Regions from separate parts of the Streptomyces colwelliae genome, predicted to be linked through region 1. Evidence: riboswitches for the same ligand, from Rfam matches in the RefSeq annotation. Region 1 holds a riboswitch; each other region holds the start of a gene.

Evidence for each region. A riboswitch is a leader RNA that binds a small molecule or an ion and turns the genes downstream of it on or off. The one in region 1 is predicted to bind cyclic di-AMP.
Region 2: linked by a shared signal. The riboswitch ahead of ACNFOC_RS00790 (C40 family peptidase) and the one ahead of ACNFOC_RS15215 (M23 family metallopeptidase) in region 1 are both predicted to bind cyclic di-AMP.
Region 3: linked by a shared signal. The riboswitch ahead of ACNFOC_RS41535 (M23 family metallopeptidase) and the one ahead of ACNFOC_RS15215 (M23 family metallopeptidase) in region 1 are both predicted to bind cyclic di-AMP.

What each region holds. Positions count from the first base shown of each region.
Region 1 is NZ_JBLTJC010000060.1:6,553-16,048, forward strand. Features, by position in the region: gene ACNFOC_RS15200 (TetR/AcrR family transcriptional regulator) at 1-95, shown strand, start outside; gene ACNFOC_RS15205 (SIMPL domain-containing protein) at 132-731, opposite strand; gene ACNFOC_RS15210 (SGNH/GDSL hydrolase family protein) at 1,106-1,891, opposite strand; gene ACNFOC_RS15215 (M23 family metallopeptidase) at 2,133-3,083, opposite strand; cyclic di-AMP (ydaO/yuaA leader) riboswitch at 3,088-3,250, opposite strand; gene ACNFOC_RS15220 (alpha-galactosidase) at 3,554-5,626, opposite strand; gene ACNFOC_RS15225 (tyrosine-protein phosphatase) at 5,797-6,594, shown strand; gene ACNFOC_RS15230 (DUF6126 family protein) at 6,622-6,747, opposite strand; gene ACNFOC_RS15235 (helix-turn-helix domain-containing protein) at 6,744-7,394, opposite strand; gene ACNFOC_RS15240 (aspartate aminotransferase family protein) at 7,490-8,875, opposite strand; gene dxs (1-deoxy-D-xylulose-5-phosphate synthase) at 8,872-9,496, opposite strand, start outside.
Region 2 is NZ_JBLTJC010000002.1:46,616-56,111, forward strand. Features, by position in the region: gene gnd (NADP-dependent phosphogluconate dehydrogenase) at 1-553, opposite strand, end outside; gene ACNFOC_RS00770 (hypothetical protein) at 698-1,243, opposite strand; gene ACNFOC_RS00775 (GtrA family protein) at 1,297-1,863, opposite strand; gene ACNFOC_RS00780 (endonuclease/exonuclease/phosphatase family protein) at 2,008-2,868, shown strand; gene ACNFOC_RS00785 (hypothetical protein) at 2,870-3,328, opposite strand; gene ACNFOC_RS00790 (C40 family peptidase) at 3,532-5,163, opposite strand; cyclic di-AMP (ydaO/yuaA leader) riboswitch at 5,172-5,345, opposite strand; gene ACNFOC_RS00795 (DUF1996 domain-containing protein) at 5,693-7,765, shown strand; gene ACNFOC_RS00800 (glyceraldehyde-3-phosphate dehydrogenase) at 7,858-9,312, opposite strand; gene ACNFOC_RS00805 (SCO5918 family protein) at 9,461-9,496, opposite strand, start outside.
Region 3 is NZ_JBLTJC010000323.1:2,345-11,840, reverse strand. Features, by position in the region: gene ACNFOC_RS41550 (alginate lyase family protein) at 1-1,193, shown strand, start outside; tRNA gene ACNFOC_RS41545 (tRNA-Met) at 1,257-1,330, shown strand; gene ACNFOC_RS41540 (PP2C family protein-serine/threonine phosphatase) at 1,452-2,609, shown strand; cyclic di-AMP (ydaO/yuaA leader) riboswitch at 2,857-3,013, shown strand; gene ACNFOC_RS41535 (M23 family metallopeptidase) at 3,025-4,035, shown strand; gene ACNFOC_RS41530 (aldo/keto reductase) at 4,079-5,023, shown strand; gene ACNFOC_RS41525 (PrsW family intramembrane metalloprotease) at 5,030-6,337, opposite strand; gene trmB (tRNA (guanosine(46)-N7)-methyltransferase TrmB) at 6,387-7,193, opposite strand; gene lhgD (L-2-hydroxyglutarate dehydrogenase) at 7,296-8,543, opposite strand; gene ACNFOC_RS41510 (NsdA family TPR-like regulatory protein) at 8,692-9,496, opposite strand, start outside.

The sequences.
Region 1 (9,496 bases):
CGGGCGCGGTGTCGCGGGCGCGGGCCCTGGAGTGGGTCGACGAGGCGCTCGCCCGCGAACTGGGTCTCGACCGGGCCGCGTTGACCGCCCCCTGAACCGTCCCCCCGTAGACACTCAGTTCAGTTCGACACTCAGTTCAGTTCGTAGACCGCGGTGACCGTGACCGTGGCGCGGATCCCACCCGGCGCGACGGGCACACCCGACGCGACCCCCGCGGGCAGGTCCGCGGCCACCGGGACAGGCCGCGACACGTCGGCCGTGTCATCGGTGAGCGAGACCAGCCGGCCGAGCCGGTGTCCGCTGAGGTGCGCGTACTGGAGGGCCTTCGAGTGAGCGTCCTCGTGCGCGGCGGCGCGTGCGTCGCGATGCGACGGGGCCGGTTCGGTGACGTCGAAGGCAACGGAGTTGATACGGCCCGCCGCACCCGTCGCGTCGGTGATCGCCTGGAGGATCCGCCCCGTGGCGGCGAGGTCGCGGACCTTCACGGAGAAGGACTGCGCGGCCTGGTAGCCGGCCAGGTGCGAGACCCCGTTCTGGTACTCGGTGACGGGACTCAGCGACAGGCTCTCGGTGCGGATGTCGCGCTCCGCGACCCCGTGTCGGCGTACGGCGGTGAGCAGCACGTCCGTCGCCTTGTTCTGGGCATCCAGCGCCGCCTGCGGGGTCTTGGCGAAGGTCTCGACCCCGGCGCCGATCACCGCGAGGTCGGGCCGGGCCGTCGCACTGCCCACGCCGGTGACGGTGACCGTGGCGGGGCTGGGCGCGCCGCGGTCGCCGGGGACGCGGCGAGCGCGGGGAGGCCTACGGCGAGGAGGGCGACGGCGAGCGCGGCGACGGCGCGGGCAACGGCACGGCCACGCGTGCGCGTGCGGATCGATCGGGTCTACGGGTGGGTGCGGGCATGCGGGCGGGACCCTTCCGGCAGCCGGGGAAGGTTCGGGGTCATGTCAGCACCCCGGTCCGTCCACCGCCGTACACCACTCCCGCGCGGTCACCTCACCGGTGGAGCAGGGCGGACCGACCGCACCGGGACGTACGACGACGTAGCACCCCTGGCGCGGCGACCGCACCCGCCACCCTGTGACCCGGTAACCCGCTCACCCCTTCAGGCCACCCGCTCGATCCGCATCTTGATGTCGTCCGGAGACAGCGCGCCCTTCGCCTCGACGTGGTCTCCCGAGGACTCGCCCCGGAGCCGGCGTCCGATCCACGGCACCAGGTACTCGCGCGCCCAGTGCACGTCGTCGCGCCGGATGTCGAGCGGGCCGCGCGGCGGCAGCGGCGGCCAGGGCTGGTCCGGGTCGGCCGGAACCTCGACACCGAGGACCTGACCGGCGCGGAGCGCCACGCGCGTGTGCCCCTCGGGAGAGAGGTGGAGCCGGTCGCCGTCCCAGGCCCGCCGGTCCTGAACCGTCTTCAGGGACCACAGGTCGAGCACCGGGCAGCCATAGCGGTCGGCGATGGCCCGCACATGTCCGTTGTAGGTGGCGATCTTGCCGCGCAGATGCTTGAGCACGGGGACGCCGCGGGTGTCGAAGCCGGTCGTCACCATGACGGTGCCGACGGCTCCGGTGAGGTCGGCGACCGCGCGTTCGAAGCGCTCGGCGACCTCGTCGGGGTCGGTACCGGGACGGATGATGTCGTTGCCGCCGGCGCAGAAGGAGACCAGGTCCGGGCCGATCTCCTTGGCCCGGGTGAGCTGGTCGGCCACGATCTGGTCGAGCAGCTTGCCGCGCACCGCGAGGTTGGCGTACTCGAAGTCGCCCTCGGGCCGCCGGTCCGCGAGCAGTACCGCGAACCGGTCGGCCCAGCCGACCATCGCCCCGTCGGGCCCTGGGTCGCCGACGCCCTCGGTGAAGCTGTCCCCCACCGCCACGTACGACCCGATCACTGATCTGTTGTCACTCTTCGAATCGTTAGCCACGGCAACCATAATTCACCCTGGGGTGTGACCTACGCGATCGTAATTAGGGGTTGACGGACGGTGAGATAAGCCACTCGTAAAGGGTTGTCCAAAGTCGGAATAAGTCTCTGATCAGGGGCGTTGACCCCGGAACTGCTGTGCCCGAAGGCCGGACCCAAGGATCTGGGTCCGGCCTTCGATGGTGTGTGGCAGGTGTCGGGGCCTGGTGTCAGCCGACGGTGACGCCGTGCGAGCGGAGGTAGGCGACCGGGTCCACGTCCGAGCCGTAGTACGGCGTGGTCCGGATCTCGAAGTGCAGGTGCGGGCCGGTCACGTTGCCGGTCGCGCCGGAGAGGCCTATCTGCTGGCCCTCGGTCACGGTCTGGCCGGCCGAGACGGACAGCTGCGACATGTGGGCGTACTGCGAGTACTCGCCGTCCGCGTGCCGGATGACGACCTCGTTGCCGTACGCGCCGTCGTAGGACGCGGAGACGACCGTGCCCGCCGCGACCGCCTTGATGGTGGTGCCGGTCGGGACGACGAAGTCGACGCCGGTGTGGTAGCCGCTGGACCACATGCTGCCCGCGACGTGGTAGCCGGTGCCGATGGTGGCGCCGGTCACGGGGAGGGTGTAGCCGGTGGAGGTGCTCGTGCTGTCGTCGCTCTGCGAAGCCGAAGTGCTCTTCGAGGAGGAAGAGGACGACGAGGACGAAGAAGACGAAGAGCCGGTCGACTTGGAGGAGTTGGACGACTTGGTCGTGTCCGTCCCGCTCGTCCCGCCCGTGGAGGCCTTCTCGCCGAGGGAGAGCTTCAGGCCCGGGTGGATCAGCGACGGGTCGCCGCCGATGACCTCGCGGTTGTCCTGGTAGATCTTCTTCCAGCCGCCGGTGACGTCCTGCTCCTCGGCGATCTTCGCGAGCCAGTCGCCGGCCTTCACCGAATACGTCTTGACGCCCGAGGACTTCGAGACGGTCTTCGCGGCAGCCTGCTCCGTGACCGTCTTCTCGGTCGCCGGAACGGACTGAACTGCCTTTTCCGGAGCGGAAGTCGTGGTCGCGGCATGGGCGCCGGTGGCCCCCATGAGCGGAAGAGCGAGCGCGGCGCCGCCGGTTCCGGCTACGGCCATCGAGCGAGAGAAACGCTGGGACTTCGGGCGGCGGTGCTTACCCTTCGCGGGCATGACGAATTCCTCTCCGGCGCCTGCGAGGTGAGCTGTCGGGTGCGGGCTGGAGATGCCCGGCCGCGCGCTGGTCGCGACTAAACCCCAAGCCCGTTCCGGAGACCGGAACAGGCGTCTTACCTGCGGGTCCCCCGCTCCTGCCGCATACGGGTGGGTGTGTGCGGAGTCCGGTCGGCGGCAGGATTGGGCGTCCGTCCGGATTGGTGGCGAACGTAAGCGAGGAAGACGCAAAGGGACAAGCAGGAGGTTCCACGGATTTGCGTTCCTTGCGAGTCCCTGTGGGAATTCACAGTCACCCTCCGTGAATTCCCCCGGGACTCAACCCCTCAATTCCCCTGCAAAAGCACGCCAATTACGTGAACATGACGAACGACGCACGGTCACGAATATGACGCTGCTCACGTACGCAACTCTCAGGTTCCTTTATTCCAGAGCGAGTTGGAACGAAGGCAGCAATTGGGACAGAGGGATCAGATGCGACGGAGGCGGAGAACCGTCGCATCAAGGTCACCGCGCAGCCCGGTCCGCAGCCCGTGGTGCAACAGGACGGCACCCCGGTGCACTTCGCCCGTTTCGAGGCATTCGTACGATGCCGTCGGGTCGAGCCCGCGCAGCCGGAGCGCCGGCAGCGGCTCGCCGTAGTGCTGCGCCTGGAGCAGGGCGAGGACGACGGTCTCATCGCCGCGCACGTACTGCACGGCACTCAGTCCGCCGCGCGGCGGGCGCAGCCGGTGGAGGTCGCCGTGCTGGACGAGCGGCCGGATCTCCTTGTAGAGGTCCACCCACCGGCGGGCCTCGGCAAGTTCCTCCTCGGTCCACTCCGAGAGGTCGCCGCCCACCCCGAGCACTCCGGCCATGGCGCTCACGAACCGGAAACGCAGGCTGCTGACCCGGTCGTTGAGCTGGGTGTTCGGGCTGTCGGTGACCCAGGCGGCCATCACGCGCGCGGGGTGGATCTGGCTGAAGCCGTGCTGGATGGCGAGCCGGTCGAGCGGGTCGGTGTTGTCCGAGGTCCACACCTGGTCCGTGCGGCTCATGATGCCGAGGTCGATCCGGCCGCCGCCGCCCGAGCACGACTCGAAGGCAACTCCCGGGTGGGCAGCCCGCAACCGGTCGAACAGGGCATACAGGGCGCGCACGTGGTCGACCCAGAGGCGCTGCGGATAGGCGTCACCGGGCCACCCGGCATCCGTGAAGCAGCGGTTGAAGTCCCACTTCACGTAGTCGATCGGCGCACTGGAGAGCAGCCCGTCGAGCTGCTCCCAGAGGTACTCCTGGACGTCCTCGCGGGCCAGGTTGAGGACGAGCTGATTGCGGAACTCCGTCCGCTTTCGCCCCTCTTGGTACTGCACCCAGTCGGGGTGCGCGCGGTACAGGTCGCTGTCCGCGTTGACCATCTCGGGCTCGACCCAGATGCCGAACTGCATGCCCAGCGCGTGGACACGGTCGGCGAGGGGCTTGAGGCCGGCGGGGAAGCGGTCCGGGTTGGGGGTCCAGTCACCGAGCCCGGCACGGTCGCTGGTGCGCTTCCCGAACCAGCCGTCGTCGACCACGAACAGCTCGACCCCGACAGCCGCCGCGCGCCGCGCGAGCGTCTCCTGCTGCTCCTCGGAGATGTCGAACTGCGTGGCCTCCCAGGAGTTGTAGAGCACCGGCCGGTCCTGGTCCGCGTCCGGGATGACATACGTCCGCTGGTAGGCGTGCCAGGTGCGGCTGGCGCCGCCGAACCCGGCGTCGCTCCACAGTCCGGCGAAGACGGGGGTCGTGAAGGACTCCCCCGGCGCCAGGAGCAGCAGCCCGGAGTCGTCGTACCCGGCGCCGCCGGTGATCTGCACGCGCGCGTCCGGGAGTTGGGCCACGGCGATCCGCCAGGACCCCGACCAGCCGAGTGCACAGCCGTAGACCTCGCCGCGCTCCTCGGTCGCGTCGGTGTCGAGGGCGACCCAGGGCAGGTGCTGGTGCCCGGTGTGGCCGCGCCGACTGCCGATGACCTTCTCACCGTAGGTGAGGTCGGAACGCACCAGCCGCGACTCGGCGGCCCACCGCCCGTGCAACTGCGACAGCTGCCACCCCTCACGCTCGGGCAGCGTCCACACGGCGGAGTCGGCGCGCAGCAGCTCCAGCGCCTCGGCCCCGTCGTTGTCCAGCGTCGTCCAGCGCTCTACGACGTCGCCACGCGTCCGGTAGTGCAGCGTGATCGCAAGGCCGGTGTCCCGGAAGCGCAGCCGCAGTTCGTCGCCCTCGGTGTCGTACCGCTCGAAGGTCCATTCCGTGCCGCGGCGCTCTGGCGTGCGCACGGACAGGGCGGGGCGTGCGAAGCGGGGGCCGCCCTCTACGGGGTACTCCTCGCGGCCGTCGAGCGGGGACTCGAAGGAGGAGCCGACGGGCAGCGGGCGGGCGGCGAGTTCCTCGGCGTCGGCGAGTCCGATCGCGGGGCCCCAGTGCAGGTGGAGCAGCTCGTCGTCCTCGGTGAGATGGACGGCGTAGCTGCTCGTGGGGCCCGACAGCACCCACGTACGGCCGTTCTCGGCGATCTCCAGCATCAGGTTCCTCACAGATTCGAACAAGTCCGCTCAAGCGCCAACATCATCAATGGCCGGGGGCCTGTGAGGCAACGCCTGTGGACAACTCATTGCCTCCCGAACCCATGTCGTATCGTCGTGAACGTGCCCGCCGGTGAGCCGCGTCGTCGGGCCGAGTGGGAGGAGTCCTCGTGACGCAGCAGATTCCGTCGACCGAGCCGGAGTTGTCCGGAGTGCGCAATTTCCGGGACGTGGGCGGACTTCCGACGGCGGACGGACGGCGGGTGCGGCACGGGGTGCTGTTCCGCAGCGGCCACCTCGCGCACGCGACGGACGAGGACGCGGTGTTCCTCGCCTCCCTCGGGCTGCACACGATCTTCGACTTCCGCAACGCGTCGGACCAGAAGCTGGAGGGTCCCGACGTCGAGCTGCCCGGCGTGCGCAATGTGAATCTGCCGCTGTCCGACCCGGCGGACGGCTCCGAGTTCTGGAAAATGGTCCGCGACGGCGAGATGGACCAGCTGCGTGAGATTCTCGGCGGCGACAAGGGCGCGAACCGGATGATCGCCTCGTACCGCACGATCGTCACGGAGCGCACCGCCGAGCACTCCCAGGTTCTGCACGCGCTCGCTCAGGACAGTGTTCCCGCGCTGATGCACTGCGCGGCGGGCAAGGACCGCGCGGGCCTGTCGATAGCCGTGACGCTGCTCGCCGTGGGCGTGGAGCGCGAGGCGATCGTGGCCGACTACCTGGAGTCGAACGCGAAGCACCGCCGCTACAAGGTGCGTCGCAGCGGCTCCGCCGCCTCGGCCTACTCCCCCGAGGTGATGGAGCTCCTCAGCCCCCTCTTCGACGCCCGCGCCGAGTATCTGACGGCGGCCTTCGAGACCGTCGAGGAGACCTGGGGCGGTGTGGACGCCTATCTGGAGCAGGGGTTGGGGATCACCCCGGAGACCCGGGAGCTGCTGCGCGAGCGCCTGCTCGACTGAATCGACTGAACTGGCCGCTGCGGCGGGCTACTTGGCGCCCACGGAGAACAGCAGGTAGATGAAGGCCGCGAAAACGTGGCCGACGGCGATGTAGATGATGAGCCGTACCCACAGGGCGCGCGGGAACTTGTCCTCGATGTTGTTGCCGCTCATGGCGTCTCTCCGGTGATCGGGCCCAGGCACAGGGTGGCCGTGGGGCTCTGCAGCAGGGTGTGGACGAACAGGACCTCGACACCGGACTCGTCGGCGGCGGCGAGGCGGTGCGGGGTGAGCGAGTCGAAGTGCGCGCTGTCACCCGGCGCGAGGAGGTGCGCGGTGTCCCCGAGGCGCAGGCGCAGCCGGCCCTTGAGGACGTGCAGCCACTCCTCGCCGGGGTGCACGCGCACGATGTCGCCCTGGGAGCCGTGCGGGATGCGTACGCGCAGCGACTGCATGCCGCGGCCGGGCGCCCCGGCCTGCCAGTACGTCCAGCCGCCCGCGTGGGTCGGTTCCATCTCGGCGGCGCGCACGACGGCGTCCCGGTCGGTGGCCGTCTCGCCGAGCAGATCCGAGACTGTCGTACCGTAGATGCGGGCCAGCGCGAGCAGCATCGGCAGCGAGGGCTGGCGCAGCCCGGTCTCCAGACGGGAGAGATGGGCGGGCGAGAGTCCGGCCGAGCGGGCGGCGACCTCCAGAGTGAGGGAGGCGCGGCGGCGCAGGGCGCGGAGCTGTGGTGCGACGGTGGCCGGCAGGTCGTCGGCAGGTCCGATCTGCGATTCTGGCCCGGTCGGCGATTCCGGGTCGGTCTCGGAAGAGCTCATGCCTCCATTGAGCCGCAGGCTTGCCTCTGCGGCAAATTTCTTGCCACAGAGGCAAAAGCCCACGACCCCGGCGGAAACCCTCTACTGGTTGGCCCCTACCGGTTGGCCACCGCCTGCTTCACGAGCGTCTTGCTGAAGTCCCACATCAGCCCGCCGCCGCTGTGCGCGTCGTCCATCACGGCCGTGAAGGCGTCAACGAACCGGTCCACCTCACGCTCGCCGACGGTCAGCGGCGGGATCAGCTTGATGACCTCCAGATGGTCGCCGGAGACCTGGGTGAGGATCCGGTGCCGCTGGAGCAGCGGTACGACCACCATCTGCGCGAACAGGCCCTTGCGCGCGGCCTGGAGCATGGTCCAACGGCTGCGCAGCTTCAGCGACTTGGGCCTGCCGAACTCGATGCCGATCATCAGGCCCCGGCCGCGCACGTCGGCGAGCAGCTCGTACTTGTCGACCAGCGCGGCGAGCCGGGTCCTCAACTGGTCCCCGGTGGCACGGGCGTTGGCGACGATCTGCTCGTTCTCCATGACCGAGAGCACGGCGAGCCCGGCCGCCATGGCCTGCGCGTTGGACCCGAAGCTCGCCGAGTGGACCAGCACCCGGTCCATGGACGAGTAGACCTTCTTGAAGATCCAGTCCTTGCCGAGGGTCGCGCTGACCGGCACATAACCGCCGGACAGCGCCTTGGCCACGCACACCAGGTCCGGTTCCACGCCCTCCTCGTGCTGGTAGGCGTAGAAGTCGCCGGTGCGGCCGAGACCGGTCTGCACCTCGTCGGCGATGAGCAACGCCTTGTGCCGGTGCAGGAGTTCCTGCGCGGCGCGCAGATAGCCGGGCGGGGCCTCATGGACGCCCTTGCCCTGGATCGGTTCGACGACGAGGGCGGCGACGTCGCCCTTCTTCAACTCCCGCGCCAGGGCGTCGAGATCACCAAGCGGTACGGCCGTGTCCGGCAGCAGCGGGGCGAAGCCGTCCCGGAAGCCGTCCTCGCCGTTGACCGAGAGCGAGCCGGTGGTCAGGCCGTGGAAGGCGTGGTCGCAGTACAGGACGCGTGGCTTCCCGGTGGCGTAGCGGGCGAACTTGAGCGCGGTCTCGACCGCCTCGGTACCGCTGTTGCCGAAGAACACCCGGTCCAAGTGCGGGCTGTGGGTGAGGAGTTGCTCGGCGAGGAGGCCGGGCAGCGGCTGGCAGTCGAAGCGGGTGAGGTCGGCGAGCTGGGCGTCGAGGACGTCGTGCAGTGCCTTGCGGACGACGGGGTGGTGACGGCCCAGGCCCATCACCCCGAACCCGGCGAGCATGTCCAGGTAGTCGTTGCCGTCCGCGTCCCAGAAGTAGGCGCCCTCGCCCCGCTCGTAGACCTTGTCGAAGCCGATGGTGTGCAGCATGCGCGGGAGCTGGTGGTTCAGGTACTTGGCGTGCAGCTCGTAGCGCTCGGCTCCGCGCTCGGCCAAGAGCGCGGTGAGGTCGAACTCCTTGGTCATTCGGGTTTCTCCTTGGCTGTGCCGGCGTTCGCGTCCTTGACCGCCAGGCTTGCGCTGATCCGTCCGGCGACCTCGACGGGTGTGAGGCCGATGTCGGCGAGCACTTCTCCGCGTTTGGCGTGCGCGAGGAACTGCTCCGGGATGCCGAACCGCCTTACGGGGACGTCGACTTCGGCGTCACCCAGGGCCAGCGCCACGGCGGCGCCGACACCCGAGGCACGGCTGTTGTCCTCGACGACGGCCACGAGGCGGTGTTCGGCGGCGAGGCCGGGCAGCGCCGGGTCAACGGGTTTGACCCAACGGGGGTCCACGACCGTGCAGTTGATGCCGCGCGCTTCGAGGAGCTCGGCGGCCTGGAGGCAGACGGGCGCCATGACGCCCACGGCGACGAGCAGCACCTCGGGGGTCTCCGCACCGCGGTGCAGGACGTCGAGGCCGCCCACGCGGTCGATCGCGGGGATCTCCGGTCCGACCGACTCCTTCGGGAAGCGGACGAGGGTCGGCGCGTCGTCGACGGCGACCGCTTCCCGTAGCTGCGCCCGGAGTTGGTCGGCGTCACGCGGAGCGGCGATGCGAAGACCCGGCACGACCTGGAGGATGGACATGTCCCACATGCCGTTG
Region 2 (9,496 bases), on a different contig from region 1:
CGATGTGCGTGGAACAGGGCTCACCGTCGACCTTCGCGCTGACGGACTCGAACATCGGCCCCAGCACGGCGTACGACTCCGCCGAACCGCCGGGCATGATGGACGGCCCGTTCAGCGCGCCCTCCTCGCCGCCGGAGACACCGGCGCCGACGAAGTGCAGGCCCTTGTCGCGCAGGGCGGCCTCGCGGCGGCGGGTGTCGGCGAAGTGGGCGTTGCCGCCGTCGATGATCATGTCGCCGGGCTCCATGAGCGCGGCGAACTCGTCGATCACGGCGTCGGTGGCCGGACCGGCCTGCACCATGATCATCAGGCGGCGGGGCTTCTCGAGCGCGGACACGAACTCCTGGGCCGTCTCGGCCGGGACGAAGGCGCCCTCGTCGCCGTACTCCTTCATCAACTCATGGGTGCGGTGCGGCGATCGGTTGTGGACGGCGACCGTGTAGCCGTTGCGGGCGAAGTTGCGTGCGAGGTTGCGGCCCATCACGCCGAGGCCGGTGACGCCGATCTGGGCGGTTCCGTCGGCGGCGGGGGTGTGCGGTGCGGATGCGTTCATGGGGTGCCTGTTCTCCGGGTCGGTGACGTGGCGGGTCGGCGCGGGGCGCCCATGACCGCAGGTACGTCTGTGATCACGAATTGACTCGAAGTCCGGGAACCCGATTCGTAATTCGTTCCGGCGCCCCGCAGTCGGACCTACCTCTCAGCAACCCGTTCCGGCCGGGGCGAATTCCACGCGCACGTGGTCGTCCGCGGTGCGGACCTCGTCGTAGACGGCGCGCGTGACCTGGTACCAGACGTCGTCCCTGCCGGTGTCGCCGCCGACGTCGTCGAGGCTCACGCACCACCGTTCCGCGCGGACGATCCGGGTGTACGTCTCGGTGCCGCTGCGCATCTTCGAGCACTTCCGGTACCGCTCCGTGGTGGTCCAGGTGCGGGTCTTCTTCTTGGCGCCCGATCCCGAACTGGACGTGTGCCGGATCTTTTTGGTGGCGGACGAGCACTTGGTGACGGTGTGCGGCCGAGTGCCCTTCGTCGTCTGTCTGGCGAGGTGACGGACCGAGTCACGGAGCCCGGTCACGGTGTCGGGGGTGGGCCGGGCTGTCGGTGCGGTGCTGCTCGAACCGCTCTGGCCGACGCCGGACGCGGACCGCGCACTGTCGCCGCTTCCGCTCCCGCCGCCGCATGCGCTGAGCGCTCCGATGAGAAGTGCTGTCAGTCCGCCCACTATCAATTGCTTGGTGAACATGCCCCCGCCGCCTGTGATTTGGAAACGGTCAGCGTAACTGATCATGGGGAAGGTCAGCGGGAGGCGAGCGCGAACTGCCGCTGCTGCCAGGCCTGTGTGGTGGCCGGTACCTCCAACACGCCCTGAAGGCTGGGCAGTTTCCGCGGGCCGCGCGACACTGTCCGCTGCTCCGGTACCGCTGTCCGGCCACGACCGGTGGCGAAGACGTACAGGCGCAGCAGCAGGAAACGGGCGAGTCCGGCAAGCCCCGAAGCGCCGAGGTAGACGACCTGCTCGGTCAGCGCCCCGGGCGTCGACTGCACCAGGTGCAGGACGAACATCGCGGCGCAGGTCACCACGTAGGCCGCCGCGGCCGAGCCCGCCGACTGCCAGTGCTGGCGCCACCCGGCGTGCCGCCCCGAGCCGAAGGTGAAACGGGCGTGGAGTTCCGTGCACAGGAGAGTGGAGACGACGGTGATCAGCGCGTTCGCCAGCGCCCAGGGCAGCTGCTCGGCAAGCAGCGTCACGGCGCCGCTGGAGAGGAGCCCGACACCGCCGCCCAGCGCCACGAACCGGGCGAAGGAGGCGAGCGGACCGGGAGCGGCCGGGGTCCGGGGCGCGTCGTCCATGGCGGTCTCCATCCGCTCCGTACGCTGCGCCTCTGGATGCGACCGCGTAAGTTTGCTTGACTTACTCAACTATAGCGGATTGATTGAGTTACGCAAGTACATTTTCGCGGCGGGGGACCACACCCACAGGTGGACTCCGTACAATGCGGCCTGATCATGGGTGAGTTACTGGTGAGATGCGCGACGTTCAACGTGCTGCACGGTCGGCAGATCCAGCCGGACGGCCGCCCGGACCCCGCTGCCCCCGGCGATCCCTCGGCTCCCCTCGCCGAAGCCGTCGCGGGCCTGGACGCCGACGTGGTGGCACTCCAGGAGATCGACTGCCTCCAGGAACGGTCGGGCGCTGTCGATCAGGCAGCCGTCGCGGCCGAGGCGATGGGCGCGCGGCACTGGCGCTACGCGACGGCGCTGCACTGCCGCTCCGTGCCGGGCCGGGGCTGGGTCCTCGACCCTAGCGAACCCGGGATGCGCGTCTACGGCCCCGATGGCCGGCAGCCCGAAGTCCCTTCGCACGGACTGGCGTTGCTGTCCCGGCTGCCGGTCCACGAGTGGCGGGCCCTACGGCTTCCGGCGGCCCCCTTCGGTATGCCGTTGCGGGTCGCCGGGCGGGCCGCTCCGGTGCTGGCCCGGGATCAGCCCCGGGCCGTCCTGGCCGCCGTACTGGAAGGACCACAGGGCCCGTTCACCGTCGTGGCCGTCCATCTGTCGTTCGTGCCGGGGTGGAACATCGGGCAACTGCGCACCGTGCGCCGCTGGATCGCCGATCTGCCCCAACCCCAGGTGCTGATGGGCGACTTCAACCTCTTCGGAGCGCTTCCCCGGCTCACCCTGAACGCGACCGCGCCGCGTGGCTGGCGGAGTTCGGCCCGGCCGGCGACCTTTCCGTCACACCGGCCGCTCGTCCAGCTCGACCACATCATGACGACGGGGCTCGGCGAGGACGCCGTAGGGACGGTGTGCGTCCCGAGGACGGCGATCTCGGATCACCGGCCGCTGGTGGTGGAGCTGTCGCTCTGAGTCAGTTCCACAAGGGGTAGGTCACGGTGTGCTGGAACTTGTCCGGCCTCGCGCCGGGGTACGTCAGGGTGATCTCGCCGTACTGCCGCACCTGCGGATGCCGCTTCCAGGTCTGCGCGGAGTCGAGCCGGACGGTCACCGGGAACGAGTGGAACTTGCCCACCGCGCAATAGGGCTTGCAGTCGTTCACCCAGTTGACGCCCGTCGCCGTCGCGGAGTCGGCGTTCCAGGACGTCCAACGCAGCGACGCGAGGCGGCTGTTGCCGTCGCCGCAGGCGAGCATGAAGTCGGTGGGGCGCACCTCGGGGTGCCACAGACAGTCGACGAGCACGGGATCCTGGAGCTGCCGGTGGGCCGCCACCGGCACCGCGGTCGGGGCCGCCGACGACGTACCGACGGTCGGCCCGAGCAGGGCTGCGGCACAGAGCGTGACGATTCCGACCATGGTGTGTTTGTACATGTCCGCTCCCGGCCGCCTGTTCGTCCTCGTCGCCCCGCACCCGCACCGGCGGTGGGCCCGCCTGCCGGGGCACGGTCGTCGTGTCTCTGTCGACGCTACGACCGTGCCCCAGGATGCACCACTCGTACGGATCAACGAGGCGGTTGGCCGGGAGTGTCGCGGGGTGTGCGGTCAGGGCCGGGAAATGCCCGGCCCCGATCGGATCAGGCGGGCCGTACGGCGCCCCGGATGGCGGCGGCACCGGCGTAGAAGATCGACTCCTCGCGTATCGGCGTACCCGGGCTCGGCGCGTGGATCATCAGGCCGTTGCCGGTGTAGAGGCCGACGTGGTCGATGCTGTCGTAGAAGAAGATCAGGTCGCCGGGGCGGATGTCCGTGAGCGGGACGAGGGCGCCGGCGCCCGACTGTTCCTGGGCGGTGCGCGGGAGGAGGACGCCCGCGGCCTTCCAGGCGGCCTGGGTGAGGCTGGAGCAGTCGTAGGCGTCCGGTCCCGCCGCGCCCCACAGGCACGGCCTGCCGATCTGTGCGCGGGCGAAGGCGAGCGCGGCGCTGGTCTTGCTGAGCGTGCTGGGGTCCTGCGGTGCGGCGGGTACGGCCGCGGCGGGTGCCGGGCTGATGGTCGGGGCCGCGGGGAGAATGATCTCCGGGGGCATCGTCGGAGCCGTGGGCAGGGTGAACTCGGGAGCGACGGCCGGGGCCGCGGCGAAGGAGACCTCGGCGGCGGGCGGGGCCGGCTGCCACTCCTGCTGCGGCGGGCGCCAGTCCGGCTCCGGCGTGGTGTACCCGGTGGGCTGCTGGGGCACCATCGGAATCTGCCCGGTGGACCAGGCGGGTTGCTCGGCAACCACAGGGAACTGCCCGGTGGACCAGGTAGGCTGCTCGGTCGCCATGGGAACCTGCCCGGTCGACCAGGCCTGTTGCTGGGGCACGATGGGCATCTGCCCCGTGGACCAGGCCTGTTGCTCGGCCACGACGGGCATCTGCCCGGTCGACCACATCTGCTGTTCGGGGACCATGGGCATCGACCCGGTCGACCACGTCGTCTCCGGGGCGGACAAGCTCGTCTCCGAGGGCGGCCAAGTAGCCATCGCCGGGGCCGGTTCGGTGCGCGGAGCGGCGATGTACGGGAGCAGCTCCAGGTCCGCGGTGAGCGGGTCGAAGGCCGGCGCCGGGGCGGCCGCGACGGCGAACTGCTGCGGTTCCACGGCGGGCGTGGGCGGCACTTCGATCGCGGGCACGGGCGGCAGGTCGAGGACGGTGGCCTGGGGCATCTGAGCCATCTGCTGCATCTGCTGCATCTGCTGCACCTGAGGCAACTGGGGTGTCTGCGGTGCGGCGGGCGGCAGCGTGGCGATGGGTCCGGCCGTCAACTCCGCGACAGGCGCCGCGAGTTGCGGGGCGGCGAGCTCCGGTGCGGTGGTCCCCACGGTCAGTTCGGCCACGGCGCGGCTGGGCTGCGCATCGAGCGCTCGGGCGCCGCCCTCGGGCTCGGGCCGTCGCTCGGACCGCTCGGGCCGGGGTGCCGCCGAGCGGGCGGGAGTCCTGCCGGGCGGCAGTTTCGCCGGTACGGTCGGGCCCACTTGGGCGCGAGCGCGGTCGAACAACTGCCGGGTGACGGCGTCCTGGGCGGGATCGGAAGGACGCGACGCGCTGGGACGGGGCTCGGCACGCTGGCGTGGAGCGCCGGACATCTTGCGTGTGGCGTTGTAGTTTCCGGTGGCCGTCTCGGCCCTGTCGTAAAGGGAGTTGATCCGCCGCTGGACTTCGTCACGGCTGGGTCGGTCGTCCACGGTGGGGCCACTGCCTCCGGTGCGCGTACTTCGTTCTGCCGGCATGGCAGACGTGCTCCTTCCGTAACGCGCCTACCGAGTTAGCTGTCGGGTTCGGGCGGCCGATCACGGAAGGATTGCCCTACGACCCTTGCCCGGAGAGGCAGTTGGGCCGATTCACCCCAAGTCGGTTGGGTCCTCGGCTCCGGCTGTCGCGAGCGACACACCGGACTCGGCGCAAACCGTGCGGCCCGGCGCTGATCGCCGGAGTAGGTCGTACGGTCTGAGCGTCAACTTAGCCAACGTGTGTGCCTCGTGTGAAGGTTGAAGCGCGATATGTCCGATACGTTTTTGTGACCTTTACCTCGCTCAGACACTTCACCTGGGTGCATCGAGCGTTCATGGGCTCACCGGGCCGGGTGATCCATATGAGGTCGCTATGAATTTTTGGGACGGTTGAACACAGCGGCACCCGGCTCCGTATTGGGACGGGGGATTTCCATGCCGGGACGATCCGGGCCGACCGATACGTGTAGGAGCAACTTCCTTGGCACGCAACACGCGCAGACGCCCCACAGGCGCACGACGCGCGACGATGGCAGCAGTCGCCCTGATGCTGGGCGGCGGAGGACTGGTGGCGGCGAACGTCTACGCGTCGGCGTCCGAAGGGGGTTGGGGCGGTGATGCTGCCCAACAAGGCTCTCCGGATGCGGCATCGGACGGCGCCACGATCGACTGCCCGGACATCGGCACCCAGTTGACAACGGTCCCCGACGAGGCGAAGACCGAGGTCGACACCCAACTCGCGCTTCTGGACCAGCAGATAACCGAGGCCTACCAGAAACTGAAGGACTCGGCGGAGTCCATACGCCAGGACGCCTCCTTCGCCGACAACGCGATCATGAATCCGTTGAAGGAGAAGCGCGCCGCGACCATCGGACGGATCGACGACGCCATCGCGCGGGTCGGGGACCGCCCGGAGGGCCTCGACGCACTCGCCGGCTGCACCCTGATCGCTCCCACGAACGGCGACCAGAACGGCGATCAGAGCGGCGACCAGGACGGCAGCGGCGACGACCAGGGCGGCCAGGACCAGCAGCAGGGCGACGGCCAGGATCAGCAGGGCGGCCAGCAGTCCACCAATGGGCCCGTCGCCTCGGACTACGCGGACATCACCTCCGTACAGCCCAACGTGAACGCTCCGCAGGACCAGGCCGACGCCTCCCGCGGCACGTTCGTCACCGCGTGCGGGGTGAACGAGAACGGCCTGTTCAACTCCGACAACGTGATCGTCGCGCCCGGAGTCACCAACGGCGCTCACCACTTCCACGACTACATCGGCAACCAGTCCAACAACGCCTTCGCCAGCGACGACGATCTCGCGAAGGCCGACACGAGCTGCGAGAACCCGGGCGACAAGTCCACCTACTACTGGCCCGTGTTGCGCCTCCAGAACGGCAAGCAGGAGCAGGACGCCGACAAGCCCGGCGGCGGCACCGAGGGCAACTCCGGTGAGATCGTCACCGCGAAGGCGGCCACGCTGACGTTCGTGGGCAACCCGAAGAGCAAGGTCGTCGAGATGCCGCGCCTCCTGCGCATCATCACCGGCGACGCCAAGGCCTTCGTCAACGGCCCGGCCAACGCCAACGCCTCCTGGAGCTGCACCGGGTTCGAGGACCGGCAGCTCAAGGACAAGTACCCGCTGTGCCCGGCGGGCAGCGACGTGGTGCGCACCTTCAAGTTCCAGAGCTGCTGGGACGGCCGCAACATCGACAGCGCCAACCACCGCACCCACGTGGCCTTCGAGGCCGCCGACGGCTCCTGCCCGGCGGGCTTCGAGGCCATCCCGCAGCTGGTACAGCGGATCGTCTACGACGTCGACGCGCCGAGCCTCCAGGACGGCGGCAAGACGACCCCGCTGTTCGCGGTGGACTCCTTCCCCGAGCAGCAGCACAAGCCCGTCACCGACCACGGCGACTTCATCAACGTCTTCGACGAGGGCCTGATGAAGGACATGGTCAACTGCATCAACAACGGCGAGAAGTGCGGCGCCGGGACGGGCAACGACCCCGGGGGCTCGGGCGACGGCTCCGGTGACGGCTCCGGTTCGGGTGGCGGCTCCGGGAACGGTGGGGGTTCCGGTGAGCCGCAGGAGTCCCCGTCGGCCACCGACACCGCCACGGCGGCGCCCACGGTCACCGCGTCCGACGAGCCCGCCGGGAACGGCGGCAACGAGGGCAATGGCGGCAACGGCGGGAATGGTGACAACGGCGGCAACGGTGACGAGCCCTCCGCGGATCCCGCGACGAGCGCTCCGGACACCGGGGCCAACGCCCCCGAGCCCACCGACACCCAGACCACCGACCCCGGTGATCTGACGACCGCCGTCACGGTCCCCAAGGCCGACACGAAGACCGAAGGGTCCAAGTCGAGCGAGACGCAGGGGAGTTCGGACAACGGCTCCGGCGGCCAGATCGGCAGCGCCGTGACGACACCGCCCGCCTCGTCCTCGGGCGGGGAGAGCTACGCCGCCGTAGGCCCGAACCAACCGCAGGCGCAGGGCGGGCTGGCGGAGACCGGCGCGAATCTGTGGCCCGCCGTGGCCGGCGCGTTGCTGCTCGTCGCCGGATTCGTGGTGCTGTACCGAGGCAAGCGCAGTACACGCTGACACGACGCACGTCTGTGCAGGTCTGTGACAACGACGGCCCGGCCGCCCCGACTTGGGGGTGGCCGGGCCGTCACACGTTCGGCGTGCCGGGGTCAGGCAGCCGGTGCGGGGTACGTCGGGTACTCGACCCCGGAGACGTGCTGGACGACGCGGACGACCTGGCAGGAGTAGCCGAACTCGTTGTCGTACCAGAGGTAGAGGATCGCGTTGTCGCCGTCGACCTTGGTGGCGCCCGCGTCGATGATCGAGGCGTGGCGCGAGCCCATGAAGTCGCTCGACACCGCGTCGGGGGCGGTGGTGAAGTCGATCTGGCGTTTGAGCGGGGACGTCAGCGAGACATCGCGGAGGTAGTCGAGGACCTCGGCGCGGGTGGTCTCGCGGCCGAGCCGCAGGCTGAGGATCGCGATCGAGACGTCCGGCACCGGGACCCGGATCGAGCTGCCGGTGATCGGGGCCTTGAGGTCCGGCAGCGCCTTGGCTACGGCGGAGGCGGCACCGGTCTCGGTGATCACCATGTTCAGCGGCGCCGAACGGCCGCGCCGGTCGGCCTTGTGGTAATTGTCCAGCAGGTTCTGGTCGTTGGTGAACGAGTGGACGGTCTCCACATGGCCGCGCAGCACACCGTACTCGTCGGCCATCGCCTTCAGCGGCGGCACGATCGCGTTGGTGGTGCAGGACGCGCAGGACAGGACCTGCTCCTCCGGCTTGATCGTGTCGTGGTTGACGCCGTGCACGATGTTGGGGACGTCGCCCTTGCCGGGCGCGGTCAGCACGACCTTGTCGATGCCGGGCCGCAGATGCTGCGAAAGTCCTTCCCGGTCACGCCACTTGCCCGTGTTGTCGATGAGGATGGCGTCCTTGATGCCGTACGCCGTGTAGTCGACCTCGGACGGGTCGCCCGCGTAGATCACCTTGATCTCGTTGCCGTTGGCGATGATCGTGTTGCTCGCCTCGTCCACGGTGATCGTGCCCTGGAACTGGCCGTGGATCGAGTCGCGGCGCAGCAGCGAGGCGCGCTTCACGAGATCTTCTTCGGCCCGCCCCCCACTCCGCCGTACGACGATGGCGCGCAGCCGCAGCCCGTTGCCCGAGCCGGCCTTCTCGATGAGCAGCCGGGCGACCAGGCGGCCGATGCGGCCGAAGCCGTAGAGGACGACGTCGCGGCCCTCGCGGCACTCGATCTTGTTGGCGCCGGTGGCACCGGCGACGGCCTCGGCGGTGAACTCCTCCACGGAGAGGCCGCGTTCGTCGCTCCGGTGGGTCGCGGCGAGCATGCCGATGTCGATCTGGGACGGGCCCAGGTCGAGCGTGGTGAGCGTCCGCAGGTAGGGGAGGGTCTCGACGACGGAGAGTTCCTCGCCCGCGATCTGGCGGGCGAACCGGTGGGTCTTGAGGATGCTGACCACCGACTTGTTGACCAGGGAGCGGCTGTGCAGCAGGACGGTGACGTCCCGCTCGCGGTGCAGCTTCCCGATCATCGGGATCATCGACTCCGCGATCTCCTCGCGGGTCTTCCAGTTGGTGAACGAGTCCTCGTTGACAGGCACAGGTTTCTCTTTCGAGCTAGGCGGCGCTCATATGCTAACCCGCTGTTCATCTGCCCGTTCAGTAGGGGTGCCGCCCGGCCCGGGGAACGCCGAGAGGGCCCTGCCGACGCGCGTCGGCAGGGCCCTCTCGGCTGTGCTGGTGTCGCTTCTACACGGTCTCCGACACGTCCTGGGTCGCGCTGCT
Region 3 (9,496 bases), on a different contig from region 1:
CGGTGCTGGGCGCGTCCGTAGCCGTAGGACTACTCGCCTCGTGCGGATCGGCGGACACCGGCACGCGGACCATGGCACGGGCACTCCCCGCGGACGCCGCGTTCACCCACCCCGGAGTCCTGGTCAGCAAGGGGCAGTTGGACGCCGTACGCAAGAACGTCGCCGCCGGCAAGCAGCCCTGGCTGAAGGCGTACTTCGGGATGCGGGACAGCAAGTACGGGTCGTACAAGTACACGGCGAAGCCGTACGCCGACGTCGACTGCCCCTGGAACGGCAAGGCCGCGCACGGCTGTGTCGAGGAGCGCGAGGACGCGATCGCGGCGTACACGCAGGCCCTGCTGTTCAGCATCACCGGGAAGCAGCATCACGCGCTGAAGGCGCGGGAGATCATGGACGACTGGTCGGCGAAGATGAAGGAGCACACCTCCGACGACGCCGGGCTCCAGACCGCGTGGGCCGGTTCGACGTGGGTGCGGGCGGCCGAGATCGTGCGGTACGCGCCCGGCGCCGGATGGCCGGCGGACCGGGTGAAGCGGTTCGGGACGATGCTGCGTACCGCCTACGAGCCGGAAGTCACGAAGAACCTGCCGGACTACAACGGCAACTGGGATCTCGCGATGACGGACGCGGCGATCGGCATCGCCGTCTTCCTCGACGACCACAAGGCCTTCGACGCGGCCGTCGAACGCTTCCGTGACCGCGTGCCCGCCTACTTCTACCTCGCCAAGGACGGCAAGGTGCCGCTCACCCCGGCGGGCTCGAAGCTCACCACCCCGCAGAAGCTGACGACGTACTGGTTCAAGCAGACGACGTTCAGGGACGGCGTCGCCCAGGAGACCTGCCGCAACTTCAAGCACGTCGGGTACTCGCTGGCGGCGACCGCCCACATCGCCGAGACCGCCTGGCACCAGGGCGTCGACCTGTACGACGGGGTCAAGGACCGGCTCAAGGCCGCCCTCGAGTTCCACGCCCGCTACCAGCTCGGCGAGCCCGCGCCCGCCTGGCTGTGCGGCGGCAAGGTCGACCGGAACATGGGGCCCGACCTGGAGGTCGCCGTCAACCACCTGGAGGGCCGGCTCGGCGTGAAGGTGCCCGCCGCGCACAAGCTCGCCGAGTCCACCCGGCCGGCCGGCAGCGACGACCTCTTCGTCTCCTGGGAGACCCTCACGCACGCCGGGAACACCGCCGACTGACGGCGGACTGAAACCTGTGTGACTTCGGACCCCGCGGATGGCGTATAGTTGCAATCACAACGGCGCGGGGTGGAGCAGCTCGGTAGCTCGCTGGGCTCATAACCCAGAGGTCGCAGGTTCAAATCCTGTCCCCGCTACTAAGGCCAAGGGCCGGAATCCAGAAATGGATTCCGGCCCTTGGTGTTTCCCCCCTTTTTTGATCCCCCCGATCGGCCCATACCGCTCGCCGCCCTCCCCCCACCAGGAAAAACTGGATCCGTGGAGGAGGAGGGTCCGTATGTGCGAGCCGGCGGGCGCCTGCCCGGCGATCCCGTGCCCGACCCGGGCCTCGGCCCCGTCGAGGGACGCCGGATCTCCTGCGCCCGCACCTTCGCCCACCAACTGCCGGCGCTGCTGCTGATCGCCGGGGCGTTCTACGACTACCTCACCCCGCGGGACTTCACCGCGGCCCCGTTCTTCACCGCCGCCCCGCTGGTCGCCGCCCCGCTCTACTCGCGGCGCGGCACCGTGCTCACCGGCCTGGTCTGCGTCGCCGTCGTCCTCGCGATCCACATCAAGCTCGGCATCGTCCTCCACACCGACGCGATCACCGAGACGGCCACCGTCGCGACGGTCGCGGTCCTCGCCGTCCTCATCAACGCCCTGGTCCGCCGCAGCAGCGAACAGCTCGCCTCCGCGCGCGAGATCGCCGAGGCCGCCCAGCGCGCCGTACTGCCCGAACCGGCCGAGCGGATCGGCGGGTTCGAGATCGCGGCACGGTACGAGGCGGCGCAGGAGGGCGCGTTCATCGGCGGCGACCTGTACGCGGTGCAGGACACCCCGCACGGCGTACGGCTGGTCGTCGGCGACGTGCGCGGCAAGGGCATGGGCGCGGTCGCCGCCGTCGCCGTGGTCATCGGGGCGTTCCGGGAGGCCGCCGAGCAGGAGGCGACCCTGGAGGCGGTCGCCCAGCGGCTGGAGCGGGCGCTGGCGCGCGAGGGCACCCGGCGCGATGGGCTCGACGCGTTCGAGGGGTTCACCACGGCCGTCCTCGCCGAACTCCCGCATGGCGACGGCGTCGTACGGATCGTCGACCGGGGGCATCCGCCGCCGCTGCTCCTGCACGAGGACGGCGCCGTGCGCACGTTGCAGGTCCAGGAGCCCGCACTGCCCCTGGGAATGGGCGAGTTGGGGGTCTGGCCCGACCGCGCCGAGGAGTTCGCGTTCCCGGGCGGGGCCACTCTCCTCGTCCACACCGACGGGCTGTCCGAGGCGCGCGACTCCCGCGGTGTCTTCTACGACCCCGAGGAGCGGCTGGCCGGCCGGACCTTCCGGAGTCCCGAGGCGTTGCTCGGCATCCTCGCCAAGGAGGTGCGCCGGTACTCGGGGGGTGGCATGACGGACGACATGGCGATGATCGCCGTAAGACATCCATAGACGGACATCCGCGGCAGCTGTCACCGGGGGTGATCGGGTGAGCGCCCTCCGCATAACAACTGACATCCCGTCAATACCTGTGGGAATTCTGAGACTTGGCCAACTCGCCCGTTTTTCGCCGGTGGTGGGCCGTTCGTCCAGCAAGGAAAGGTTAATGATCAAGCCGAACAGCTTGGAAACGGGCGCCCGTGTCTATTAACGTTCGATAACGCAGCGCGGTCGTCCCAGCCGTCACAAGAGATGGCTCCGTGCGCACGCGCCGAATCCCGCAAGGGAACCGGGGAACCACCACTTGGGGTGAATCGCTCGTCGACCGCCGTGGCAACACGGCCGGTTTACGCGCGTAGGAGACCTTCCTGCTCCGAACCCGTCAGCTAACCCGGTAGGCGAGAAGGAAGGAAAGGAGCACGCCCACGTGGCGTCCAACCAGGCTGCCCCAGAAGCCCCTGTCGTCTACGGCGGTTACCGCCCCGACGAGGGCCCCTGGGAGGAGTGGAATCCCAGCGCGGAGTCCGTACCTCCCAACCGCGGCAAGCACCGTGTCGCCAAGCAGCGTGGTGGCGGGGGATTCGCCCGCAGCTCCACCGTCCTGGGCGTCGGTGTCATAGCCGCCGTCAGCGCGGGCGGTATGGCCAGCGCCAACACCGGCAAGCCGCCGGTCTCCATCTCCATGCCCGACCTGCCCTCCGTGGGCCACCTGCTGGACGACTCCTCCAGCAGCACCCCCAAGGGTTCCGCGACCGCGCTCAGCAGCGTCGGCGTGACCACCACCGAGACCGCCAAGGGCGCCTCGGACGCGGGCGAGCTGCTGCGCAACCGGATCATGGCGCAGGCCGAGTCGCAGCAGGTGCAGGTCGACGGCAAGTCGAAGGCCGCCGTCGAGGCCGCCGTCGCCAAGCAGGTCGACGACGCCGCCGCCAAGGCCGAGAAGGACGCCGCCAAGAAGGCCGCCGACGCGAAGGAGGCCGCGGAGGCCGCCGCCAAGAAGAAGGCCGAGGCCGCGAAGCTCGCCGAGCTGGCCAAGCAGTACACGCTGCCGGTCGGCTCGTACACGATCACCGGCACCTTCGGCCAGGCCGGCTCGATGTGGTCCTCCGGGTACCACACCGGCCTCGACTTCGCCGCTCCCACCGGCACGCTGATCAAGGCGATCCACAGCGGCACGGTCACCGAGGCGGGCTGGGCCGGGTCGTACGGCTACCGCACGATCCTCACCCTCGACGACGGCACCGAGCTGTGGTTCTGCCACCAGTCCTCGATCAACGTCAGCGTCGGCCAGAAGGTCTCCACCGGCGAGGTCATCGGCCGCGTCGGCGCGACCGGCAACGTGACCGGGCCGCACCTCCACCTGGAGGTGCACATCAACGGCGCCGCCACCGCGAGCGACCCGGCGCCCTGGCTGCGCAGCAAGGGCCTCAACCCCTGAGCGTCTGGAATATCCGGTTCCGGCCCGGCCGTTGAAGAGAGTCATGACTTCTCTTCGCAAGCTGGGCCGGTCCGATCTCGAGGTCTTCCCGCTCTCCCTCGGCGGCAACGTCTTCGGCTGGACCGCCGACGAGGCGACCTCCTTCGCCGTCCTCGACGCGTACACCGCCGCGGGCGGCAACTTCGTCGACACCGCCGACTCGTACTCGGCGTTCGTGCCGGGCAACCAGGGCGGCGAGTCCGAGACCATCATCGGCAAGTGGCTCAAGGCCCGCGGCAACCGCTCCGACGTCGTCATCGCCACCAAGGTCAGCCAGCACCCCGAGTTCCAGGGGCTGAGCGCCGCCAACATCAAGGCCGCCGCGGACGCGTCCCTGCGCCGTCTGGGCACGGACCACATCGACCTCTACTACACGCACTGGGACAAGGTCGAGGTCCCGGTCGAGGAGATCATCGGCGCCCTGGACGAGCTGGTGAAGGCGGGCAAGGTCCGGCAGATCGCCGCCTCCAACATCTCCCCGGAGCGCCTGAAGGCATCCCTCGACTTCTCCGACCGCGAGGGCCTGGCGCGCTATGTCGCGATCCAGCCGCACTACAACCTGGTCTCGCGCGACACCTACGAGGGCGAGCTGAGCGAGGTCGCCGCGCGGAACGGCCTGTCGGCGCTGCCGTACTTCGCGCTGGCCGCCGGATTCCTCACCGGCAAGTACCGCCCCGGTACGAGCGTGGAGAGCGCGCGGGCGGGGCGCGCGGCGCAGTACCTCGAATCGGAGCGCGGCCAGAAGGTGCTGACCGCCTTGGACGAGGTCGCCCAGGCCCATGAGGCGCCCGTGGCGACGGTGGCCCTGGCCTGGCTCGCCGCCCGGCCCACCGTCGCGGCCCCGATCGCCTCCGCCCGCACGGTCGACCAGCTCCCCGCACTGCTGGGCGTGGCCGAACTGGAGCTGACGGACACGGAGCTCGCGAAGCTGACGGACGCCTCGGCCTGAGGGCCGTCAGGACCGGTACGGGTTGTACAGGGGAGTCCCGTACGACCCGTACACCGGCGGCCACGGCGGCACCACCACCGGCACCGGCGGCGCAGTGCGCCGCGCCGCGTAGTCCAGCGCGGGCCGCGCCACCTCCCGGCGCAGCCCCAGCTCGTGCAGCAACTCCCTTTCCCGTACGGCGAAGTCGGCGCCGGCGCGGCCCCGCGCGGCCCGGTGCCGCAGGAACGCCAGGGAGGTCGCGTACGCCTCGTACTGGGCGACCGAGCGGGCCGCCGGCCGGCCGAGGTGGTGACGGGCGTACTCGCGGGCCAGCCGGCGGGCCTTCATCGAGCCGAGCACGAAGGGTTCTGACGGGGGCAGCCAGCCCGCGTAGACGTAGACGGGCAACTCCTCGCGCACGGTGCGCAGTTCGCGCTGCCGGGTCCAGACCGCGAGCCAGGTCAGCAGGCCGAACATGGGGACCATGAAGACGCCGTAGACCTCGAAGAAGCCGTACTGGCCGAACGTCGAGGAGCCGTTCCAGATCGCGTGCATGCCCATCGCGAGGAGCAGGCCGGTCAGCGGGACCAGGACGCGGCGGATGTGCTGCCGGTCGGGGGAGAGGGCGGCGATGCCGAAGCCGATGCCGGTGAGGACGGTGAACAGGGGGTGCGCGAAGGGGGACATGACGATGCGCACGAAGAAGGTCGCCGCGGTGACGGAGGTGAAGCCGCGGTCGCCGGTGAGCTGGTCGGTGCCGAAGGCGGTGCCGAGGTAGAGGATGTTCTCGGTGAACGCGAAGCCGGTGGCGGTGACCCCCGCTATCACCACCCCGTCGACGATCCCGGTGAAGTCCCGTCTGCGGAACAGGAAGACGAGGAGTACGGCGGCCGCCTTCGCCGACTCCTCGACGATCGGGGCTATGACGGTGGCGCCGAGGGTGTCCGCGCTGGTCGGATCAGCGGTGGTCGTCGCTATCCATCTGGTCGCGAAGCTGTTGGCGACGATCGCTATGAGGGCCGCGGCGCAGGCGCCCCACGCGAAGGAGAAGAGCAGGTTCCGCCAGGGCCCGGGGTCGACGCGGTCCAGCCAGCGGAAGGCGGCGAGGAGGAGGGGTACGGGTAGTACGGCGAGCCCGAGCCCGACCAAGAACCCTTCCGTACCGGTCTGTTGGCGCACGAGCGCGAGAATGACGAGCCCGGAGAGCGTCAGCAGGGCGATCAGCGCGCCGTACCGGACCCAGTTCCGCTGCCACCAGCGCACCCGCGGCCCGTGCCCGGGCACACCACCGGCGGGATGGCCGGGGTGCGGGGGGTTCGGCGGAAACGTGGCCACGGCATCGACCCTAACGAGGTAAGGGCACGGCCCGCGATGGAGCCTGGCGTCAGCGCTGGTCCTCGTGGGGTACGCGACGGAAGAGCAGATCGTTCACGACATGTCCCTTGTCCAGTCCCTGGCCCTCGAAACGGGTCAGCGGCCGGAACTCCGGACGGGGCGCAAAACCGCCGTCGGGTTGGCTGTTCTCGAAGTCCGGGTGCGCGTCGAGGACTTCGAGCATCTGCTCCGCGTACGGCTCCCAGTCGGTCGCGCAGTGCACGGTCGCCCCGGGCTTGAGGCGGGTCGCGGCGAGGGAGAGGAACTCCGGCTGGATCAGGCGCCGCTTGTGGTGCCGCTTCTTGGGCCAGGGGTCCGGGAAGTAGACGCGCAGTCCGTCGAGCGCGTCCGGGGCGAGCATCTCGCGGAGCAGGATGATGGCGTCCCCGTTGGCGACGCGGATGTTGGACAGGCCGTGGTGGTAGGCGAGGCCCAGGAGGTTGCCCTGGCCCGGGGTGTGCACGTCGGCGGCGAGGATGTTCGTCGCGGGGGCGTCGGCGGCCATCTGCGCGGTGGCCTCACCCATGCCGAAGCCGATCTCCAGCACGACGGGGTTGTCGTTCCCGAACAGCTCGGGGAGATCGAGGTTCCGTTGCCCGTCGATGTCCAGGCCCCACGTCGGCCACAGGCGTTCCAGGGCGTCGGCCTGCCCGGCGGTGACCCGACTCCGGCGCGGCTGGAAACTCCGGATCCGGCGTTCGAAGTGGGAGCCGGCGGGGTCGGGCCGGGGCCCGTCGGGGAAACGGGGTTCGCCTTTGGCCCGGGTGCGGTGTGCGGGCTCGGTGGGGGCGTCGGGGGTGTTGGCGGTGTCAGACACAATGCGTTGATTTTACGGGGCGTGCGCCTTTGCGTCTGCGTGGCTTGTGTTGTCTTGCGAGTGGCGGGTGCGTCGTGGCTGGTCGCGCAGTTCCCCGCGCCCCTAGGGGGTTGCCCGGCCCGGGGTTTGGAGTGGTCGTCGGCCATGGTGCAAAACAGCCAAGGCTCGGCGGGCTACCTCTCTGCCGATGGGTAGGGAGGCGGTGGCCGCCGGGCTTGGGGCGTTGAGGACGTGTACTGCCAGCGGCCCCTCCTTGATCAGGAAGTCGTCTACGAGGGTGCCGTCCCGCAGGACCGCCTGCGCCCGCACCCCGGCCGGTGACGGCACCAGGTCCTCCGCTGTCACGGCCGGGAGGAGTCGCTGTACGGCCTCCGTGAACGCGGCTCTGGACACCGAGCGCCGGAGTTCCCCCACCCCGTACCGCCAGTGCTGCCGGGCCATCCGCCACACCCCGGGCCAGGTCGCCGTCGCCGCGAGCTCCCGGGGGCGTACGACTCCCCAGTCGTAGCCCTCGCGGGCCAGGGCCGGTACCGCGTTCGGGCCGAGGTGGACGCTGCCGTCGATGCCGCGGGTGAGGTGGACGCCGAGGAAGGGGAACGCCGGGTCGGGGACCGGGTAGACCAGGCCCCGGACCAGCTCGGGTCGGGCGAGGGTGTAGTACTCGCCGCGGAACGGCACGATCCGCATCTCCGGGTCGTCGCCGGTGAGCCGGGCCACCTCGTCGCAGTGCAGGCCCGCGCAGTTCACCAGCACGCGGGCGCGGACGACGTCGCCGCCGGTCGCGGTCACCGTGCGGACGGCGACCCCGCGCTCCGGGCGCCGGTCGATGTGGGCGACGCGCGCGCCGTAGCGGATCTCGGCGCCGGAGGCCTCGGCCAGGTGCCGGGCGACCGCGCTGTAGTCGCAGATCCCCGTGGTCCCGACGTGTATGGCCGCCAGGCCGCGCACCTCCGGTTCGTACTCGGCGATCTGGGCGGCGCCCAACTCCCGGACCGGGATGCCGTTCTCCCGGCCGCGCTGCACGAGCGCGTGCAGGCGGGGCAGCTCGGCGCGCTCCGTGGCGACGATCAGCTTGCCGGTGACGGCGTGCGGGACGCCGTACTCCGCACAGAACTTGACCATCTCGCCGGCCCCGCCCACGGCATACCGCGCCTTGAGCGACCCGGGCCGGTAGTAGATCCCGCTGTGGATCACCCCGCTGTTGCGCCCGGTCTGATGCCGGGCGGGGCCGGCTTCCTTCTCCAGCACGGTGACACGCGTGCCGGGCGCGGCACGGCTGATCGCATACGCCGTAGACAGCCCGACAATCCCGCCACCCACCACGAGCACGTCACAGTCGTACCCGAGCACGTGCACCACCTCCCGGCTTCGATAGTGCACTGCACCACTGACAGTCACTTCAAACGCCGGGAGGCAGAACCCCCTAAGGGGCGCGGGGAACTGCGCGACAAGCCACGACGGACCCGCACGCGCAAATGCACCGCAACCACGCAGACGCCTAGGCGGGCGCCATCAACAGAGGTCGAGCCCTCTCCCGCAGCTCGACAACCCGCGGCTCATCCCCATACGGCTCCAGCCGGTGAAGAAGATCCTTCACATACTCGGTCGTACGGGCAGACGAGATACGCCCGGCAACCTCCACCGCCCGCACCCCCTGCTCACACGCCGCATCAAGATTCCCCGACTCCAACTCGGCCACAGCCGAGACGACAAGCCGAAGACCATGCGACCGCACGAACTCCTCCGTCGGCTTCGACAACGCCTGCTCCGTGAACCGCCGAACCTGACGAGGCGCCTTCAAATCGCGGTAGCACTCCGCGGCGTCCGCGGCGAACCGGTCGTAGCCGTAGAAGCCGAGCCAGGACGGATCGTTGTCGCCGTCGCGGGCCCGCTCCAGCCACCCCTCCGCGGCCTTCAGGGCCGCCCCGGCCGCCTGCGCGTCCCCCGCCTTCGCGTGGGACCGCGCCTCGACGAGCCGGAAGAAGCTCATGGTGCGGGCGGTCGCCAGGCCCCGGTTGCGCTCCAGCGCCGCCTGCGCGAGGTCGACACCTTCGTCACCGAAGCCCCGATAGGTCGCCTGCAACGACATCGAGGCGAGCACGTAGCCCCCCAGCGGCACGTCCGCCGCCGCGCGGGCAAGACGCAGCGCCTGGATGTAGTACCGCTGCGCCGCCTCCTGTTGGCCGGTGTCGAAGGCCATCCACCCGGCGAGGCGGGTGAGTTCGGCACTCGCGCCGAACAGGGCTCTGCCGACCTCGTCGGAGTACGAGCCGAGCAGCAGCGGTGCCGCCTCCACCCGCAGA